3 regions of the Cytobacillus sp. FSL R7-0696 genome follow, and region 1 is predicted to be linked to each of the others. Evidence: a T-box and tRNA genes for the amino acid it is inferred to sense, from the RefSeq annotation. Region 1 holds a T-box; the other regions hold tRNA genes.
The links. The T-box of region 1 lies ahead of leuS (leucine--tRNA ligase). A T-box ahead of a tRNA ligase gene usually reads a tRNA of that ligase, here a tRNA-Leu.

Region 1 (6,499 bases):
TATGGCTATGATAAATTTAAAAAATATTATTGTATATTTCATACATAATGTCATCCATTCCTTCTGTTTATGCTTAATTTCAAGAGTAATTATTCATTTTTATGTATAGATAAGATAGATGTCTAAATCTGTCACAAAATTAGTATTGAATCCATCATAAAAAACGAATAGAATTTATTTTGGAATTCGAAATGGAATGAATTGAATTAGAATGTGAAAGGGGTATGGATGATGCCTCGAGCTTTGTGGTTATTAGTAATTGGGATGGCTGTTAATGTAACAGGTTCCTCTTTTTTATGGCCTTTAAACACCATTTATATGCATGAAGAATTAGGAAAGTCTTTATCGATTGCCGGCATTGTTTTAATGATCAATTCAGCAGCAACAGTCATAGGCAATCTAGTTGGTGGTGTGCTGTTTGATAAATTAGGTGGCTATCGTTCGATTTTATTAGGCATAGTCATTTCGTTATCTTCACTCATTATTATGGTCTTTAAACATGGATGGCCGGAATACATTGTATTATTGACGATATTAGGTTTTGGCTCAGGGATCGTGTTTCCTTCTATGTATGCATTGGCAGGAAGTGTATGGAAAGAGGGCGGCAGAAAAGCGTTTAATGCGATGTATGTAGCGACAAATCTAGGTGTAGCATTAGGTGCAGCAATGGCGGGGTATATAGCTTCATTTTCTTTCAATTATATCTTTATCGCTAATTGTCTAATGTATATCTTGTTTTTCTTGATAGCAATCACTAGCTATAGAAAAATGGAAGTAAAGTCGGTTAGTCAACCAAATGAAATAAAAACAGCACAAAAATTTCGCGGTAATCCTAAATTAAACGCTTTATTCGTTTTGTTAATCGGTTATCTATTATGTTGTATTGGCTATGTGCAATGGCAATCGACTATCTCAGCATATACTCAGCAAATTGGGATTTCATTAAAACAATACAGTATGCTTTGGACAATAAATGGCGCCATGATTGTACTTGCGCAACCATTAATTAGTCTTCTAGTTAAAAGGATAAAATCATTAAAAGTACAAATTATTATTGGTATTTTTATTTTTGCTATCTCTTTTGCTGTTGTAGGAAATGCAGTTGCCTTTTCCGGCTTTGTCACAGCAATGATTATTTTAACCATTGGGGAAATGCTCGTATGGCCAGCGGTACCTACAATTGCTAATGACTTAGCACCTAAAGGTAAAGAAGGGTTCTATCAAGGAATTGTTAACAGTGTCTCTACAGGAGGAAGAATGATTGGGCCATTACTTGGTGGCGTACTCGTGGATGTATACGGTGTGAAGATGCTTTTCGGTATATTAATGGCATTACTGCTCATTTCCGTATATACAACTGTTGTTTATGATAAGAAGCTTAAAAAGAAAAAAGTTGTGCCAGCTATACCTTCATAAAAAGCGAGCCCCGTAGATAAAAACTCTAGGGGCTCTCTACTTAACCATTCAGATAATATCCTGGTAATGATGTGATTGAACTTCATCTAGAAAAATGACTTTATGAAAGAAACTTTTCAAGATCAACCAACGAGCGGGATAGGCCTCGATAAAACTTTCAATGACTTTTTCGGAGTAGAGTATCAGACAATCTAACTTCGGTTTGGTTTGTTTTAAATCATAATATAAGGCATGTGGAATGGTGTAGTAATCATGTAATTGATAAGGATTTAATTTAATGGTTTTCATTTGGTTATTTTCAATGAACGTCTGGATGGATTGCTTCTGAACTTCAAGGCTTTCATCTAGCGTTTTAAAATCATTCATAATCCACTTTTCATTAATAAAAGCGATACCTTTCATAATATGAAATCACCTTTCCTTATTTTTTACTATAGTTATGGGCAAAATAAGGAAGAGTAATACATGGATTAAAAAATTGACACGTTTTCGATTTTCTTGAATAGCTTATACTTATCTATAGTAACTTGTGAAAGCCTACTTGCATCAACCATTGAAATTGATTACAATGTCAATATGAATATTTTATAACTGCAATGATGAGGAATAGTAATGCTAGGAAGCCTGATATTAGAGAGCTAGCGGTTGGTGTAAGCTAGTCAGCTCCTTGCATGAACTCACCTACTGAGCAGCAAGTGTGAAAATGACAGTAATGCTTGCCGTACTCCGCGTTAAGGATGAATGAAGTGAACAGTTAACTGTAAACTGTTAATGTGGGTGGTACCGCGGGAGATATACATAATCCTCTCGTCCCTTTTTGAGGGATGAGGGGTTTTTTTATACTTAAAAACGTAGCATTTTTAGGAGGAAAGAAGATGAGCTTTAATCATCAGCAAATTGAAGGTAAGTGGCAACACTATTGGGAAGAACAAAAAACATTTAAAACGGGTGAAGAAAAAGGGAAGAGAAAGTTCTATGCGTTAGATATGTTTCCTTATCCGTCTGGTGTAGGTTTACACGTAGGACACCCTGAAGGATATACAGCAACAGATATTCTTGCCCGTATGAAAAGAATGCAAGGGTATAATGTTCTTCACCCAATGGGATGGGATGCATTTGGTTTACCTGCTGAACAATATGCCCTTGATACAGGGAATGACCCAGCTGAATTTACCGAGAAAAACATTAATACATTCCGCCGTCAAATTAAATCATTAGGATTTTCTTATGACTGGGATCGTGAAATTAACACAACAGATCCGGAATATTATAAATGGACGCAATGGATTTTCTTAAAGCTTTATGAAAAAGGTCTTGCTTATATCGATGAAGTAGCAGTGAACTGGTGTCCTGCACTTGGAACTGTGCTTGCTAATGAAGAGGTAATTGATGGGAAAAGTGAACGTGGAGGCCATCCTGTTGAAAGAAGACCGATGCGCCAATGGATGTTAAAAATAACAGCTTATGCTGACCGTTTACTAGAAGATCTTGATTTACTTGATTGGCCAGAAAGCTTGAAGGATATGCAGCGTAACTGGATTGGCCGTTCTGAAGGTGCTGAAGTGACTTTCCATATCGAAGGTGACAAAGGTACGTTTGAAGTGTTTACGACACGACCAGACACATTATTTGGTGCGACATATGCTGTCCTTGCACCAGAGCATAAACTAGTTGATGTAATTACAACAGAAGAGCAACGTAATGCAGTTGAGACTTATATTGAAAAAGTTAAAACAAAGAGTGATTTAGAAAGAACTGATTTAGCTAAAGAAAAAACAGGTGTATTCACAGGTGCTTATGCAATTAACCCTGCTAACGGTGAAAAAATGCCGATTTGGATTGCTGATTATGTGCTTGCTTCATATGGTACAGGTGCCATTATGGCTGTTCCAGCTCATGACGAGCGTGATTATGATTTCGCGAAAGAATTTAACTTGCCTATTAAAGAAGTCGTAGCTGGTGGAGATATTTCTAAAGAAGCTTATGCCGGTGAAGGAGAACATATTAATTCTGATTTCTTAAATGGCTTAGGTAAAGAAGAAGCAATTACAAAAATGATCGCTTGGCTAGAAGAGAAAGAGATTGGGACGAAAAAAGTGACATATCGCTTACGTGATTGGTTATTTAGTCGTCAAAGATATTGGGGTGAACCGATTCCTGTTATTCATTGGGAAGATGGTACAATGACGGGAGTTCCTTACGAAGAGTTACCGTTAATTTTACCAACAACAACGGAGATTAAGCCATCTGGTACAGGTGAATCACCGTTAGCTAATATTGAAGAGTGGGTTAATGTTATTGACCCTGAAACAGGTAAAAAAGGTCGCCGTGAAACCAACACGATGCCACAATGGGCAGGTAGCTGCTGGTACTATTTACGTTATATTGATCCGAAAAACAGTGAGGCATTAGCTGATGCGGAAAAATTAAAAGAGTGGTTACCGGTTGATATTTATATTGGTGGCGCTGAACATGCGGTTCTTCACTTATTATATGCTCGTTTCTGGCATAAAGTATTATACGATATCGGTGTAGTGGATACGAAAGAACCATTCCAAAAATTATTTAACCAAGGCATGATTCTTGGGGAAAATAATGAAAAAATGAGTAAGTCAAAAGGGAATGTTGTTAACCCTGATGCCGTTGTAGAAAGCCATGGAGCGGATACGCTTCGTTTATATGAAATGTTTATGGGACCACTAGATGCTTCCATTGCTTGGTCTACAAATGGATTAGATGGCTCTAGACGCTTTTTGGACCGAATTTGGCGTTTGATTGCTGAAGAAGATCATAGCTTAAGTAGCAAAGTGCAGGATGTAGAAGTATCTCAACTAGAAAAAGTGTATCATCAGACAGTCAAGAAAGTAACAGAGGACTTTGAAGGTTTGCGCTTCAATACAGCTATTTCACAAATGATGGTTTTCGTCAATGAAGCTTACAAAGCTGATATTCTTCCAAAGGCTTATGCAGAAGGGTTCGTAAAAATGTTGGCTCCAATTGCTCCACATATTGCTGAAGAACTATGGGAGATACTTGGTCACACAGGAACCATTTCTTATGAAGCTTGGCCAGCATATGACGAAGCGAAAATGACAGATGATGAAGTGGAGATCGTTATCCAAATCAATGGTAAAGTGAAGGCAAAATTAATGGTACCCGTTGATGCACAAAAGGATGTGCTAGAACAAATTGCCATGGATGATGATAAAATCAAAGAACAAATTGATGGCAAAACAGTAAGAAAAGTCATTGCTGTTCCTGGGAAGCTAGTGAATATTGTCGCTAATTAAGATTATTTAGGAAAAGAGGTAGCTTAATGAAAAAGAGCTACCCCTTTCCCTATGAGACTGTAATATTCGCATTTCGATCAACACTTCTTTAGAATAAAGATAACGATAATGGAAAGGGTGGTTGATGATGACTGAAATGAAAGAAATCACAACAGAAGAATTGCAGAAAAAGTTAGAAGCAGGAGAACAACTTGAACTTGTAGATGTAAGGGAAGATGACGAAGTAGCTCAAGGAATCATTCCTGGTGCGAAACATATTAGAATGGGCACAATTCCTGAAAACCTAGATAAGTTTGATAAAGACAAAGAGTATATTATGATTTGCCGTTCAGGGAATCGTAGTGGACAAGTTTGTCGTTTTATGCAAGAACAAGGCTATCAAGTGACCAATATGGTCGGGGGTATGCTTGAGTGGGAAGGCGAAACAAAATAATTGTTACTTTTGAAGAAGGCCTCTTTTTAGGAGGTCTTCTTTTTTTCGTTATCGTTTAACTATTTAAGAGATGGACGTAAGTACTATGCTAAGGTTTTGATTCATGAAGTATGTAAGAATTACGAGGTGTGTACATAACTTTCCGTTTGCTTTTACAATATGCCAAGCTTGTCATGAAATGTGTTCATCAATTGAATACTATCCAACACGCTGGATTTCTCAGAGTTGTGAGGCATTTTTATTTAGCTCTCATCAATTTTTTGAGCTGAGTTTGTTTTCAGGCGTTAGCGACAATCATTAGTTGATTGATTTTCTCAGCAACTTCTTTTGTATTTGTGATTGGTAAGAAATGATAGCCATTATTAATGTGGTAGACGTCTGTGTTAGGGTGCTCTTTTGTAAAGGCTGTCAGTTTGGTTTTACTAATTTCATCGAGGTTTAAATCAGCTATTAATAATTGCAAGGGAATATCACATTTCCTTAAATAATAGGATGAATCCGTATGAATTTGTTGTATGAGACGATTTACGGCCTTTTCATCACTATGATGCTTATACTCCTCTCCTGTTAGGATAAAATTGTTTTTCAAATAAGAAAATAGCACTTCACTTGTTTCGTTCGTTAACTTGCTCATTTGTTGGCAATGTTCTTTTATCGCAGGGATAAAATCATTCTTATGGATGATGGGAAGCTGAATGTATTCGCTGGGCCTTTCATTTATTGGATAGTAACCACCATCTAATAAGGTAAGACTTAATACTTCCTTTGGATATGTACCGTAATATTTTTGAATAATCCATGCACCAATAGAGTTCCCGATAAAATGGGCTTCACTTATTTCCAGTTGATTTAATACATGATGAATGCCTTTTAGATAATTAGTAAGAGACATATCAACTTCACCGTTGTGTCCAGGCAAATCAAATGAAATGATACGATGGCCACTTAACACACTGCCAAGAGAGGAGAAAATTTCCTTTCTTTCACCAAGAGGTGGAAGAGCGATTATCGCTTCCTTGCTTACGCTTGCGCCACCATAAATTGCATATTGCATATTTACACCACCTGTTAACAATTTACTCTATTATAGGTATAATATTATAAAAATTCAATTTATTTACTTCAGACGATTGTTCAAATAGATGCGAAAGGAGAAAGAATGAGTAAAAAAATCATCCCTTTTTTATCGGTAATTGTCCTATTATTTTTGTCCATGGGTGTATATCAATTTTATCTTTCTCAAGAAAAGCTGGGTTTTAATGAGGTCGTACTGGTATCGGAGGAAAACCTACATTCCATCATTATAGCTACTAGTGAAACAACAGAAACTGTATCTTTAAATAAGGACGATCATGATAAG
Region 2 (6,499 bases), 290 kb from region 1:
AGCCGAATGCTCTACCACTGAGCTACTGCGGAATAATATAAATGGTGGGCCTAAATGGACTCGAACCATCGACCTCACGCTTATCAGGCGTGCGCTCTAACCAGCTGAGCTATAGGCCCCTATTTAAGCGGGTGAAGGGAATCGAACCCTCATCATCAGCTTGGAAGGCTGAGGTTTTACCACTAAACTACACCCGCATTTAAGAACTTCAACATACCGGTGGTCGGGGTCGAACCGACACTCCCGAAGGAACACGATTTTGAGTCGTGCGCGTCTGCCAATTCCGCCACACCGGCATAAAGGCAACACCCGGATTTGAACCGGGGATAAAGGTTTTGCAGACCTCTGCCTTACCACTTGGCTATGCTGCCATAACTGGGCTAGTAGGGTTCGAACCTACGAATGACGGAATCAAAATCCGTTGCCTTACCACTTGGCTATAGCCCAACAAAATATTTAAAAATGGGGCGGCTGATGGGAATCGAACCCACGAATGTCGGAACCACAATCCGATGCGTTAACCACTTCGCCACAACCGCCATGAATGGCAGGGGTAGTAGGAATCGAACCCACATCAAAGGTTTTGGAGACCTTCGTTTTACCATTAAACTATACCCCTAGATGGTGGAGGGGGGCAGATTCGAACTGCCGAACCCGAAGGAGCGGATTTACAGTCCGCCGCGTTTAGCCACTTCGCTACCCCTCCAAAAAAGAATAAATGGTGGCTCAGGACGGAATCGAACCGCCGACACAAGGATTTTCAGTCCTTTGCTCTACCGACTGAGCTACTGAGCCAAAATAATAAATATGTAAATGGCGGTCCGGACGGGACTCGAACCCGCGACCTCCTGCGTGACAGGCAGGCATTCTAACCAACTGAACTACCGGACCAGATTGCGGGGGCAGGATTTGAACCTGCGACCTTCGGGTTATGAGCCCGACGAGCTACCGGACTGCTCCACCCCGCGATAATAAATATTAATGGCGGAGGAAGAGGGATTCGAACCCCCGCGGGCTTTAACACCCCTGTCGGTTTTCAAGACCGATCCCTTCAGCCAGACTTGGGTATTCCTCCATTAATAAAAAAGCAATAGCGGCGGAGGGGATCGAACCCCCGACCTCACGGGTATGAACCGTACGCTCTAGCCAGCTGAGCTACACCGCCATAAAATATATTTTATAAAAATTAAATTGGTGGAGCCTAGCGGGATCGAACCGCTGACCTCCTGCGTGCAAAGCAGGCGCTCTCCCAGCTGAGCTAAGGCCCCTAAAAAGTATTCGTGGTCGGGAAGACAGGATTCGAACCTGCGACCCCTTGGTCCCAAACCAAGTGCTCTACCAAGCTGAGCTACTTCCCGAAATAAAGCGCGCCCGAGAGGAGTCGAACCCCTAACCTTTTGATCCGTAGTCAAACGCTCTATCCAATTGAGCTACGGGCGCATCTGGAGCGGAAGACGGGATTCGAACCCGCGACCCTCACCTTGGCAAGGTGATGTTCTACCACTGAACTACTTCCGCAACTATTCATTATAAAACTAATGCGGGTGAAGGGAGTCGAACCCCCACGCCTTGCGGCGCCAGATCCTAAGTCTGGTGCGTCTGCCAATTCCGCCACACCCGCAAATTTAAATGGTGAGCCATGAAGGACTCGAACCTTCGACCCTCTGATTAAAAGTCAGATGCTCTACCAACTGAGCTAATGGCTCGTACAAAGCACGAGTGGTGCCGGCCAGAGGACTTGAACCCCCAACCTACTGATTACAAGTCAGTTGCTCTACCAATTGAGCTAGGCCGGCAAATATACAAAAAAATGGTGGAGGATGACGGGATCGAACCGCCGACCCTCTGCTTGTAAGGCAGATGCTCTCCCAGCTGAGCTAATCCTCCAAAATGGTGACCCCTACGGGATTCGAACCCGTGTTACCGCCGTGAAAGGGCGGTGTCTTAACCGCTTGACCAAGGGGCCAAAAAATAACCCCAAAAAATGGGGTAGTTTGCCCGGCAGCGTCCTACTCTCACAAGGGGACAGCCCCTAACTACCATCGGCGCTGAGAAGCTTAACTTCCGTGTTCGGTATGGGAACGGGTGTGACCTTCTCGCTATCGCCACCGAACTATAAAATTGTAAGGGAATCGTTCCCTCAAAACTAGGTAATGTTGAAGAAGATTGTTATTGAGTAATCGCCTGAATGCGTACTGTAGGCTACTACTTACGTAGTGCTGTCTAGCTGCGGCGGCTAGTAGCCGCCCGCATTTCGAATTGTCCAGCTACAGCGCCTAGGTGCTCGAGGTCATAAGTCAAATTTGTCATGAGGTTAAAGAACAACCTCCTGTCAAATCCGTCTTATGCTTGTCGCACCTGTGCAAGGCGCTTTCGCTTTTCGTTTTGGTTAAGTCCTCGATCGATTAGTATTAGTCAGCTACATGTGTCGCCACACTTCCACCTCTAACCTATCAACCTGATCATCTTTCAGGGATCTTACTAGCTTGCGCTATGGGAAATCTCATCTCGAGGGGGGCTTCATGCTTAGATGCTTTCAGCACTTATCCCTTCCGCACATAGCTACCCAGCGATGCCTTTGGCAAGACAACTGGTACACCAGCGGTGCGTCCATCCCGGTCCTCTCGTACTAAGGACAGCTCCTCTCAAATTTCCTGCGCCCACGACGGATAGGGACCGAACTGTCTCACGACGTTCTGAACCCAGCTCGCGTACCGCTTTAATGGGCGAACAGCCCAACCCTTGGGACCGACTACAGCCCCAGGATGCGATGAGCCGACATCGAGGTGCCAAACCTCCCCGTCGATGTGGACTCTTGGGGGAGATAAGCCTGTTATCCCCGGGGTAGCTTTTATCCGTTGAGCGATGGCCCTTCCATGCGGAACCACCGGATCACTAAGCCCGACTTTCGTCCCTGCTCGACTTGTAGGTCTCGCAGTCAAGCTCCCTTGTGCCTTTACACTCTACGAATGATTTCCAACCATTCTGAGGGAACCTTTGGGCGCCTCCGTTACTCTTTAGGAGGCGACCGCCCCAGTCAAACTGCCCACCTGACACTGTCTCCCATCCCGATAAGGGATGTGGGTTAGAATTTCAATACAGCCAGGGTAGTATCCCACCGACGCCTCCACCGAAGCTAGCGCTCCGGCTTCTAAGGCTCCTACCTATCCTGTACAAGCTGTACCAAAATTCAATATCAGGCTACAGTAAAGCTCCACGGGGTCTTTCCGTCCTGTCGCGGGTAACCTGCATCTTCACAGGTACTATAATTTCACCGAGTCTCTCGTTGAGACAGTGCCCAGATCGTTACGCCTTTCGTGCGGGTCGGAACTTACCCGACAAGGAATTTCGCTACCTTAGGACCGTTATAGTTACGGCCGCCGTTTACTGGGGCTTCGATTCAAAGCTTCGCGTGAGCTAACCTCTCCTCTTAACCTTCCAGCACCGGGCAGGCGTCAGCCCCTATACTTCGCCTTGCGGCTTCGCAGAGACCTGTGTTTTTGCTAAACAGTCGCCTGGGCCTATTCACTGCGGCTCATCAAGGCTTTAACACCCTAATGAGCACCCCTTCTCCCGAAGTTACGGGGTCATTTTGCCGAGTTCCTTAACGAGAGTTCTCTCGCTCACCTTAGGATTCTCTCCTCGCCTACCTGTGTCGGTTTGCGGTACGGGCACCTTATTCCTCGCTAGAGGCTTTTCTTGGCAGTGTGGAATCAAGAACTTCGGTACTAAATTTCCCTCGCTATCACAGCTCAAGGTATATGACCATGGGATTTGCCTCATGGTCCCTCTAACTGCTTAGACGCACATCCAATCGTGCGCTTACCCTATCCTCCTGCGTCCCCCCATCACTCAAACAGAATACGGTGGTACAGGAATATCAACCTGTTGTCCATCGCCTACGCTTTTCAGCCTCGGCTTAGGTCCCGACTAACCCTGAGCGGACGAGCCTTCCTCAGGAAACCTTAGGCATTCGGTGGATGGGATTCTCACCCATCTTTCGCTACTCATACCGGCATTCTCACTTCTAAGCGCTCCACCAGTCCTTACGGTCTAGCTTCAACGCCCTTAGAACGCTCTCCTACCACTGAACATCAACGATGTTCAATCCACAGCTTCGGTGATACGTTTAGCCCCGGTACATTTTCGGCGCGGAGTCACTCGACCAGTGAGCTATTACGCACTCTTTAAATGGTGGCTGCTTCTAAGCCAACATCCTGGTTGTCTAAGCAACTCCACATCCTTTTCCACTTAACGTATACTTTGGGACCTTAGCTGGTGGTCTGGGCTGTTTCCCTCTTGACTACGGATCTTATCACTCGCAGTCTGACTCCCATGGATAAATCTTTGGCATTCGGAGTTTGTCTGAATTCGGTAACCCGATGAGGGCCCCTAGTCCAAACAGTGCTCTACCTCCAAGATTCTTACGCATGAGGCTAGCCCTAAAGCTATTTCGGAGAGAACCAGCTATCTCCAAGTTCGATTGGAATTTCTCCGCTACCCACACCTCATCCCCGCACTTTTCAACGTACGTGGGTTCGGGCCTCCATCCAGTGTTACCTGGACTTCACCCTGGACATGGGTAGATCACCTGGTTTCGGGTCTACGACCACATACTCATTCGCCCTATTCAGACTCGCTTTCGCTACGGCTCCGTCTGTCCAACTTAACCTCGCATGTAATCGTAACTCGCCGGTTCATTCTACAAAAGGCACGCTATCACCCATTAACGGGCTCTAACTACTTGTAGGCACACGGTTTCAGGATCTCTTTCACTCCCCTTCCGGGGTGCTTTTCACCTTTCCCTCACGGTACTGGTTCACTATCGGTCACTAGGGAGTATTTAGCCTTGGGAGATGGTCCTCCCTGCTTCCGACGGGATTTCTCGTGTCCCGCCGTACTCAGGATCCACTCTGGAGGGAACGAAGTTTCAACTACAGGGCTTTTACCTCCTATGGCGGGCCTTTCCAGACCTCTTCGTCTATCTCGTTCCTTTGTAACTCCGTATAGAATGTCCTACAACCCCAAGAGGCAAGCCTCTTGGTTTGGGCTAATCCCGTTTCGCTCGCCGCTACTCAGGGAATCGCGTTTGCTTTCTCTTCCTCCGGGTACTTAGATGTTTCAGTTCCCCGGGTCTGCCTTCCATACCCTATGTATTCAGGTATGGATCCTATCCCATAACGGATAGGGGGTTTCCCCATTCGGAAATCTCCGGATCAAAGCTTACTTACAGCTCCCCGAAGCATATCGGTGTTAGTCCCGTCCTTCATCGGCTCCTAGTGCCAAGGCATTCACCGTGCGCCCTTATTAACTTAACCATTGTTCGGCTTGCGATAAGCTACGCATTTCGGCGTCAGCTCACTCGTCAACATCCTCATGTGCACAAGACGCACACTCCGGTGTTTCCTCGCTCGCTTCCTTGAACTGCTTGCTTCTCACAACCCTCACGGTTGTGTTTTCTTAAAAAAGTTTAGTATCTTTACTCTATTACTATTAAATAGAGAGAAAATAACTAAGGTGGCGATTACTCGGTAATCTTCTTCATTACATTATCTAGTTTTCAAAGAACGATTAATGAATGGTAAGCTTTGGTATTCTCGTCAGCTTACGCTTCCTTGAATCCTTCGCTATTTTCATCTTATTTTGAGAGATTATACTCTCAAAACTGAACGAACAGTCTAACATCAAGTTAATTCCGTATATTCCTTAGAAAGGAGGTGATCCAGCCGCACCTTCCGATACGGCTACCTTGTTACGACTTCACCCCAATCATCTGTCCCACCTTAGGCGGCTGGCTCCAAAAGGTTACCCCACCGACTTCGGGTGTTACAAACTCTCGTGGTGTGACGGGCGGTGTGTACAAGGCCCGGGAACGTATTCACCGCGGCATGCTGATCCGCGATTACTAGCGATTCCGGCTTCATGTAGGCGAGTTGCAGCCTACAATCCGAACTGAGAATGGTTTTATGGGATTGGCTAAACCTCGCGGTCTTGCAGCCCTTTGTACCATCCATTGTAGCACGTGTGTAGCCCAGGTCATAAGGGGCATGATGATTTGACGTCATCCCCACCTTCCTCCGGTTTGTCACCGGCAGTCACCTTAGAGTGCCCAACTGAATGCTGGCAACTAAGATCAAGGGTTGCGCTCGTTGCGGGACTTAACCCAACATCTCACGACACGAGCTGACGACAACCATGCACCACCTGTCACTCTGTCCCCCGAAGGGGAAAGTCCTATCTCTAGGATTGTCAGAGGATGTCAAGACCTGGTAAGGTTCTTCGCGTTGCTTCGAATTAAACCACATGCTCCACCGCTTGTGCGGGCCCCCGTCAATTCCTTTGAGTTTCAACCTTGCGGTCGTACTCCCCAGGCGGAGTGCTTAATGCGTTTGCTGCAGCACTAAAGGGCGGAAACCCTCTAACACTTAGCACTCATCGTTTACGGCGTGGACTACCAGGGTATCTAATCCTGTTTGCTCCCCACGCTTTCGCGCCTCAG
Region 3 (6,499 bases), 1.6 Mb from region 1:
TACCTCCAAGATTCTTACGCATGAGGCTAGCCCTAAAGCTATTTCGGAGAGAACCAGCTATCTCCAAGTTCGATTGGAATTTCTCCGCTACCCACACCTCATCCCCGCACTTTTCAACGTACGTGGGTTCGGGCCTCCATCCAGTGTTACCTGGACTTCACCCTGGACATGGGTAGATCACCTGGTTTCGGGTCTACGACCACATACTCATTCGCCCTATTCAGACTCGCTTTCGCTACGGCTCCGTCTGTCCAACTTAACCTCGCATGTAATCGTAACTCGCCGGTTCATTCTACAAAAGGCACGCTATCACCCATTAACGGGCTCTAACTACTTGTAGGCACACGGTTTCAGGATCTCTTTCACTCCCCTTCCGGGGTGCTTTTCACCTTTCCCTCACGGTACTGGTTCACTATCGGTCACTAGGGAGTATTTAGCCTTGGGAGATGGTCCTCCCTGCTTCCGACGGGATTTCTCGTGTCCCGCCGTACTCAGGATCCACTCTGGAGGGAACGAAGTTTCAACTACAGGGCTTTTACCTCCTATGGCGGGCCTTTCCAGACCTCTTCGTCTATCTCGTTCCTTTGTAACTCCGTATAGAATGTCCTACAACCCCAAGAGGCAAGCCTCTTGGTTTGGGCTAATCCCGTTTCGCTCGCCGCTACTCAGGGAATCGCGTTTGCTTTCTCTTCCTCCGGGTACTTAGATGTTTCAGTTCCCCGGGTCTGCCTTCCATACCCTATGTATTCAGGTATGGATCCTATCCCATAACGGATAGGGGGTTTCCCCATTCGGAAATCTCCGGATCAAAGCTTACTTACAGCTCCCCGAAGCATATCGGTGTTAGTCCCGTCCTTCATCGGCTCCTAGTGCCAAGGCATTCACCGTGCGCCCTTATTAACTTAACCATTGTTCGGCTTGCGATAAGCTACGCATTTCGGCGTCAGCTCACTCGTCAACATCCTCATGTGCACAAGACGCACACTCCGGTGTTTCCTCGCTCGCTTCCTTGAACTGCTTGCTTCTCACAACCCTCACGGTTGTGTTTTTTAAAAAAAGTTTAGTATCTCTACTCTATTACTATTATATAGAGAGAAAATAACTAAGGTGGCGATTACTCGGTAATCTTCTTCATTACATTATCTAGTTTTCAAAGAACGATTGAATTGAGAGATTATACTCTCAAAACTGAACGAACAGTCTAACATCAAGTTAATTCCGTATATTCCTTAGAAAGGAGGTGATCCAGCCGCACCTTCCGATACGGCTACCTTGTTACGACTTCACCCCAATCATCTGTCCCACCTTAGGCGGCTGGCTCCAAAAGGTTACCCCACCGACTTCGGGTGTTACAAACTCTCGTGGTGTGACGGGCGGTGTGTACAAGGCCCGGGAACGTATTCACCGCGGCATGCTGATCCGCGATTACTAGCGATTCCGGCTTCATGTAGGCGAGTTGCAGCCTACAATCCGAACTGAGAATGGTTTTATGGGATTGGCTAAACCTCGCGGTCTTGCAGCCCTTTGTACCATCCATTGTAGCACGTGTGTAGCCCAGGTCATAAGGGGCATGATGATTTGACGTCATCCCCACCTTCCTCCGGTTTGTCACCGGCAGTCACCTTAGAGTGCCCAACTGAATGCTGGCAACTAAGATCAAGGGTTGCGCTCGTTGCGGGACTTAACCCAACATCTCACGACACGAGCTGACGACAACCATGCACCACCTGTCACTCTGTCCCCCGAAGGGGAAAGTCCTATCTCTAGGATTGTCAGAGGATGTCAAGACCTGGTAAGGTTCTTCGCGTTGCTTCGAATTAAACCACATGCTCCACCGCTTGTGCGGGCCCCCGTCAATTCCTTTGAGTTTCAACCTTGCGGTCGTACTCCCCAGGCGGAGTGCTTAATGCGTTTGCTGCAGCACTAAAGGGCGGAAACCCTCTAACACTTAGCACTCATCGTTTACGGCGTGGACTACCAGGGTATCTAATCCTGTTTGCTCCCCACGCTTTCGCGCCTCAGCGTCAGTTACAGACCAGAAAGTCGCCTTCGCCACTGGTGTTCCTCCAAATCTCTACGCATTTCACCGCTACACTTGGAATTCCACTTTCCTCTTCTGCACTCAAGTTCCCCAGTTTCCAATGACCCTCCACGGTTGAGCCGTGGGCTTTCACATCAGACTTAAAGAACCGCCTGCGCGCGCTTTACGCCCAATAATTCCGGACAACGCTTGCCACCTACGTATTACCGCGGCTGCTGGCACGTAGTTAGCCGTGGCTTTCTGGTTAGGTACCGTCAAGGTACCGGCAGTTACTCCGGTACTTGTTCTTCCCTAACAACAGAGTTTTACGATCCGAAAACCTTCATCACTCACGCGGCGTTGCTCCGTCAGACTTTCGTCCATTGCGGAAGATTCCCTACTGCTGCCTCCCGTAGGAGTCTGGGCCGTGTCTCAGTCCCAGTGTGGCCGATCACCCTCTCAGGTCGGCTACGCATCGTCGCCTTGGTGAGCCGTTACCTCACCAACTAGCTAATGCGCCGCGGGCCCATCTGTAAGTGATAGCAGAACCATCTTTCAATCTAATTATATGTATAAATAGATATTATCCGGTATTAGCCCCGGTTTCCCGGAGTTATCCCAGTCTTACAGGCAGGTTGCCCACGTGTTACTCACCCGTCCGCCGCTAATCTTTGGGAGCAAGCTCCCTCAGATTCGCTCGACTTGCATGTATTAGGCACGCCGCCAGCGTTCGTCCTGAGCCAGGATCAAACTCTCCAATAAAGTGTTTGATTAGCTCATTTGCACCTATGGTGCTTTGTTGCTGATAAATCAGCTTTTTTAGAATTACGCTTGACGTTTTACGTTCGTTCAGTTTTCAAAGAACAATCTTTTTCGGTAATGGAGCGGGTGAAGGGAATCGAACCCTCATCATCAGCTTGGAAGGCTGAGGTTTTACCACTAAACTACACCCGCATTTAATTAATTTGTTGGTTTCGCATGGTCGGGAAGACAGGATTCGAACCTGCGACCCCTTGGTCCCAAACCAAGTGCTCTACCAAGCTGAGCTACTTCCCGTAAGTATATGGCGCGCCCGAGAGGAGTCGAACCCCTAACCTTTTGATCCGTAGTCAAACGCTCTATCCAATTGAGCTACGGGCGCCTTGAAGCAACTCTATTATAATATCACACTAATTTTAATGAGTCAAGTATTTTTTTAAATCTTTTTGGTGCGGCCGAGAGGACTTGAACCTCCACGGGTTATTCACCCACTAGGCCCTCAACCTAGCGCGTCTGCCATTCCGCCACGACCGCATAAATTGTTTAAGATGAGCCATGAAGGACTCGAACCTTCGACCCTCTGATTAAAAGTCAGATGCTCTACCAACTGAGCTAATGGCTCATAAAAATGGCTGGGCTAGCAGGGATCGAACCTGCGAATGACGGAATCAAAATCCGTTGCCTTACCGCTTGGCTATAGCCCATTATTAAGATATGGCGGTCCGGACGGGACTCGAACCCGCGACCTCCTGCGTGACAGGCAGGCATTCTAACCAACTGAACTACCGGACCTAACCTTTAAAAAGATGACCCCTACGGGATTCGAACCCGTGTTACCGCCGTGAAAGGGCGGTGTCTTAACCGCTTGACCAAGGGGCCATAACATAAAAAAAAGAAAAAACAAATATGTATATAAGAATGGCGGAGAAGGAGGGATTTGAACCCTCGCGCCAGTTGCCCGACCTACACCCTTAGCAGGGGCGCCTCTTCAGCCACTTGAGTACTTCTCCAAAATGGCTCCGCAGGTAGGATTCGAACCTACGACCGTTCGGTTAACAGCCGAATGCTCTACCACTGAGCTACTGCGGAATATGTTAAAAGAGAATATGTAGTCAACAAGCACTGCCTTATCGACTCTTTAAATTATAATTACCACCATGTAAAAAGTCAAGCATGAATTTCAATTATTTTTATCAGCAGATATTAACACTAATTTGCCCATACATTGGCCACATCTATACTTGTTTGTGTTGATTCGACGCTTCCTTCTATAAAGTTGATTGCACTGGTTACATTTATACTTAATGTAAGAAACTTTCTGAGGTAAAGACGAACAATGCCTCGGTGCACCTACTTTAGCCATTAGCCTCCGAAAATCACTATCTCGATGTTGATAGCCTGCCCCAGCCAAATGCAGATGGTAATGACATAGTTCATGTTTAATAATACCAACTAATTCTTCCATTCCTAGATGCTGATAATATGTCGGATTAATTTCAATGCGGTGATCAGACAGCATATATCGTCCTCCGGTTGTTCTTAATCTACTATTGAATTTCGCTGTATGACGAAAAGGAAGATCGAACCACCTCAAGGATACTTCTTCAACTAACCTTTGTAATTCCTTATCACTCATTTCTTCACTCCTTTCAAGGATAAAATTAGCACGTGACAACCTATAGGCGCATACAATTGATATACATTAGCATAGCATAAAGGACCGTGGAAAGTGAGAGAAAGGAGGCTATTCCATGCCTGTTTGGTTACAGAACCAAATGAAACGTGCTTTCTTAGAGAAGGACCGTTATCAAATTAAATTATTGAATCAATGCTGGTACTTTTATAGAAAGAAGCATTGTTCTGGTACGTAGGAAACTCCTTCTCAAACAACCCCACAATGAACTACATAAAAAGCCGTTGGGGGAAATACCACGGCTTTTTATGCTTATTTATTTACCTTGTTGGAGCATGGTTAACGCCACTCTGCCTTTTTGTTGATCTACCGAATCAACCCATACAGTAACAACATCACCAACAGATACGACATCTAACGGATGTTTCACAAACCGATTACTTAGCTTTGAGATATGGACTAACCCATCTTGCTTCACGCCAATATCTACAAAAGCTCCGAAATCAACTACATTTCGGACAGTCCCTTGAAGTTCCATCCCTTCCTTCAAATCATCCAGCTTTAATACTTCTTTCTTTAATAGCGGAGCAGGTAATTCATCCCTAGGGTCTCGACCAGGTTTCATTAATGCATCAATTATATCCTTGAGCGTTAATTCACCAATATTTAACTCTTCTGCTGTTTCTTTTATAGATAACTGGCTTAGCGCTTCGATTAATTGTGCAGAGCCTAAATCGTTAGAACTCATCTTTAACATTTTAAGCAATTTACCTACTTCCCCATAGGTTTCAGGGTGAATCGATGTTCTGTCTAATGCTTCTTCTCCATCAACAATTCGTAAAAATCCAATGGCTTGCTCGTACGTTTTCGCGCCTAATCGAGGAATTTTCTTTAATTGTTTTCGATTAGTAAATTTGCCTTCTTCTTCTCTTTTCTTAACGATATTCGTTGCGACAGCCTTCGATAGACCAGCTACATGTTGTAATAGTGATGGAGAAGCTGTGTTCACATTCACTCCAACTTGGTTTACAGCCGTCTCGACAACAAAATCTAATGATTCCGTTAACCTTTTTTGAGAGACATCATGTTGGTATTGACCGACACCGACTGATTTAGGGTCAATTTTTACTAATTCAGCAAGTGGATCTTGTAGTCTCCTCCCGATTGAAACAGCGCTTCTTTCTTCAACTTGAAAGTCAGGGAATTCTTCACGTGCGATATCAGATGCGGAATAGACACTTGCCCCCGCTTCATTTACGATTAAATAATAGATTTCTTCATTCAATTCTTTTAATAAGTCAGCAATAAACTGTTCTGTTTCTCTTGATGCCGTTCCATTACCTATGGCCACCATCTTCACTTCATATGCTTTGAGCATGGAAAGGACTTTATCTTTGGCTACACCTAATTTAGAAACAGGCGGATGAGGATAGATTACATCAATCTTTAATACCTTACCTGTTTCATCAATGACCGCTAATTTGCAGCCTGTACGATAAGCTGGATCTACCGCAAGGACGACTTTCCCTTTTAGCGGTGGTTGTAAAAGGAGATTCTTAAGATTTTCAGAGAAAATTTTAATCGCTTGTTCCTCACCTTTTTCAGTAAGTTCACCCCTTAATTCTCTTTCAATTGATGGTTGAATTAAGCGTTTATAACCATCTTCAATCGCCTCTTCCACAAATGGTGCATTGATATGGTTTGATACAGTGATCCATTTTCGATTTAAATACTGTAAGATTGGCTCTTGTTCCACCTTAATACTGACTTTCAGCACGCCTTCTTTTTCCCCACGATTGAATGCTAGTATACGGTGAGGAACAATTTTACCTACGTTTTCACTATAGTCATAATACATCTCATACACATGCTTTTCGTCGATGCTTTCATCTTTTACAGTTGATTCAATCATTCCTAGTTTATATGTTTTTTCGCGAATCCACTTCCTACTTTGCGCATCATCAGATACCATTTCTGCAATGATATCTCGCGCTCCCTGAAGCGCTTCTTCAACTGTTGTGACACCTTTTTCCTCATTTAGGAAGTGTGTTGCTTTTTCTTCAGGCGTATCATCATTTTGATAGGAT

Region 2: it has a tRNA-Leu gene. The T-box ahead of leuS (leucine--tRNA ligase) is inferred to sense a tRNA for this amino acid. The anticodon was not compared.
Region 3: it has a tRNA-Leu gene. The T-box ahead of leuS (leucine--tRNA ligase) is inferred to sense a tRNA for this amino acid. The anticodon was not compared.

The regions. Positions count from the first base shown of each region.
Region 1 is NZ_JBBOWA010000001.1:2,817,146-2,823,644, forward strand. It holds gene MKX29_RS14745 (MDR family MFS transporter) at 232-1,416, shown strand; gene MKX29_RS14750 (hypothetical protein) at 1,465-1,818, opposite strand; T-box leader at 2,004-2,234, shown strand; gene leuS (leucine--tRNA ligase) at 2,292-4,706, shown strand; gene MKX29_RS14760 (rhodanese-like domain-containing protein) at 4,834-5,139, shown strand; gene MKX29_RS14765 (alpha/beta hydrolase) at 5,417-6,193, opposite strand; gene MKX29_RS14770 (hypothetical protein) at 6,299-6,499, shown strand, end outside.
Region 2 is NZ_JBBOWA010000001.1:2,529,707-2,536,205, reverse strand. It holds tRNA gene MKX29_RS13055 (tRNA-Asn) at 1-32, opposite strand, end outside; tRNA gene MKX29_RS13050 (tRNA-Ile) at 43-119, opposite strand; tRNA gene MKX29_RS13045 (tRNA-Gly) at 127-197, opposite strand; tRNA gene MKX29_RS13040 (tRNA-Leu) at 215-296, opposite strand; tRNA gene MKX29_RS13035 (tRNA-Cys) at 301-371, opposite strand; tRNA gene MKX29_RS13030 (tRNA-Gln) at 376-447, opposite strand; tRNA gene MKX29_RS13025 (tRNA-His) at 464-539, opposite strand; tRNA gene MKX29_RS13020 (tRNA-Trp) at 546-619, opposite strand; tRNA gene MKX29_RS13015 (tRNA-Tyr) at 623-706, opposite strand; tRNA gene MKX29_RS13010 (tRNA-Phe) at 720-795, opposite strand; tRNA gene MKX29_RS13005 (tRNA-Asp) at 815-891, opposite strand; tRNA gene MKX29_RS13000 (tRNA-Met) at 895-968, opposite strand; tRNA gene MKX29_RS12995 (tRNA-Ser) at 983-1,075, opposite strand; tRNA gene MKX29_RS12990 (tRNA-Met) at 1,092-1,165, opposite strand; tRNA gene MKX29_RS12985 (tRNA-Ala) at 1,193-1,268, opposite strand; tRNA gene MKX29_RS12980 (tRNA-Pro) at 1,282-1,358, opposite strand; tRNA gene MKX29_RS12975 (tRNA-Arg) at 1,367-1,440, opposite strand; tRNA gene MKX29_RS12970 (tRNA-Gly) at 1,444-1,518, opposite strand; tRNA gene MKX29_RS12965 (tRNA-Leu) at 1,540-1,621, opposite strand; tRNA gene MKX29_RS12960 (tRNA-Lys) at 1,631-1,706, opposite strand; tRNA gene MKX29_RS12955 (tRNA-Thr) at 1,721-1,796, opposite strand; tRNA gene MKX29_RS12950 (tRNA-Val) at 1,812-1,887, opposite strand; tRNA gene MKX29_RS12945 (tRNA-Glu) at 1,892-1,966, opposite strand; rRNA gene rrf (5S ribosomal RNA) at 1,997-2,113, opposite strand; rRNA gene MKX29_RS12935 (23S ribosomal RNA) at 2,386-5,318, opposite strand; rRNA gene MKX29_RS12930 (16S ribosomal RNA) at 5,711-6,499, opposite strand, start outside.
Region 3 is NZ_JBBOWA010000001.1:1,175,890-1,182,388, forward strand. It holds rRNA gene MKX29_RS06140 (23S ribosomal RNA) at 1-908, opposite strand, end outside; rRNA gene MKX29_RS06145 (16S ribosomal RNA) at 1,234-2,782, opposite strand; tRNA gene MKX29_RS06150 (tRNA-Gly) at 2,901-2,974, opposite strand; tRNA gene MKX29_RS06155 (tRNA-Pro) at 3,000-3,076, opposite strand; tRNA gene MKX29_RS06160 (tRNA-Arg) at 3,085-3,161, opposite strand; tRNA gene MKX29_RS06165 (tRNA-Leu) at 3,227-3,313, opposite strand; tRNA gene MKX29_RS06170 (tRNA-Lys) at 3,329-3,401, opposite strand; tRNA gene MKX29_RS06175 (tRNA-Gln) at 3,409-3,483, opposite strand; tRNA gene MKX29_RS06180 (tRNA-Asp) at 3,495-3,571, opposite strand; tRNA gene MKX29_RS06185 (tRNA-Glu) at 3,587-3,658, opposite strand; tRNA gene MKX29_RS06190 (tRNA-Ser) at 3,699-3,789, opposite strand; tRNA gene MKX29_RS06195 (tRNA-Asn) at 3,794-3,868, opposite strand; gene MKX29_RS06200 (SprT family protein) at 3,960-4,415, opposite strand; gene cmpA (cortex morphogenetic protein CmpA) at 4,531-4,650, shown strand; gene MKX29_RS06210 (Tex family protein) at 4,729-6,499, opposite strand, start outside.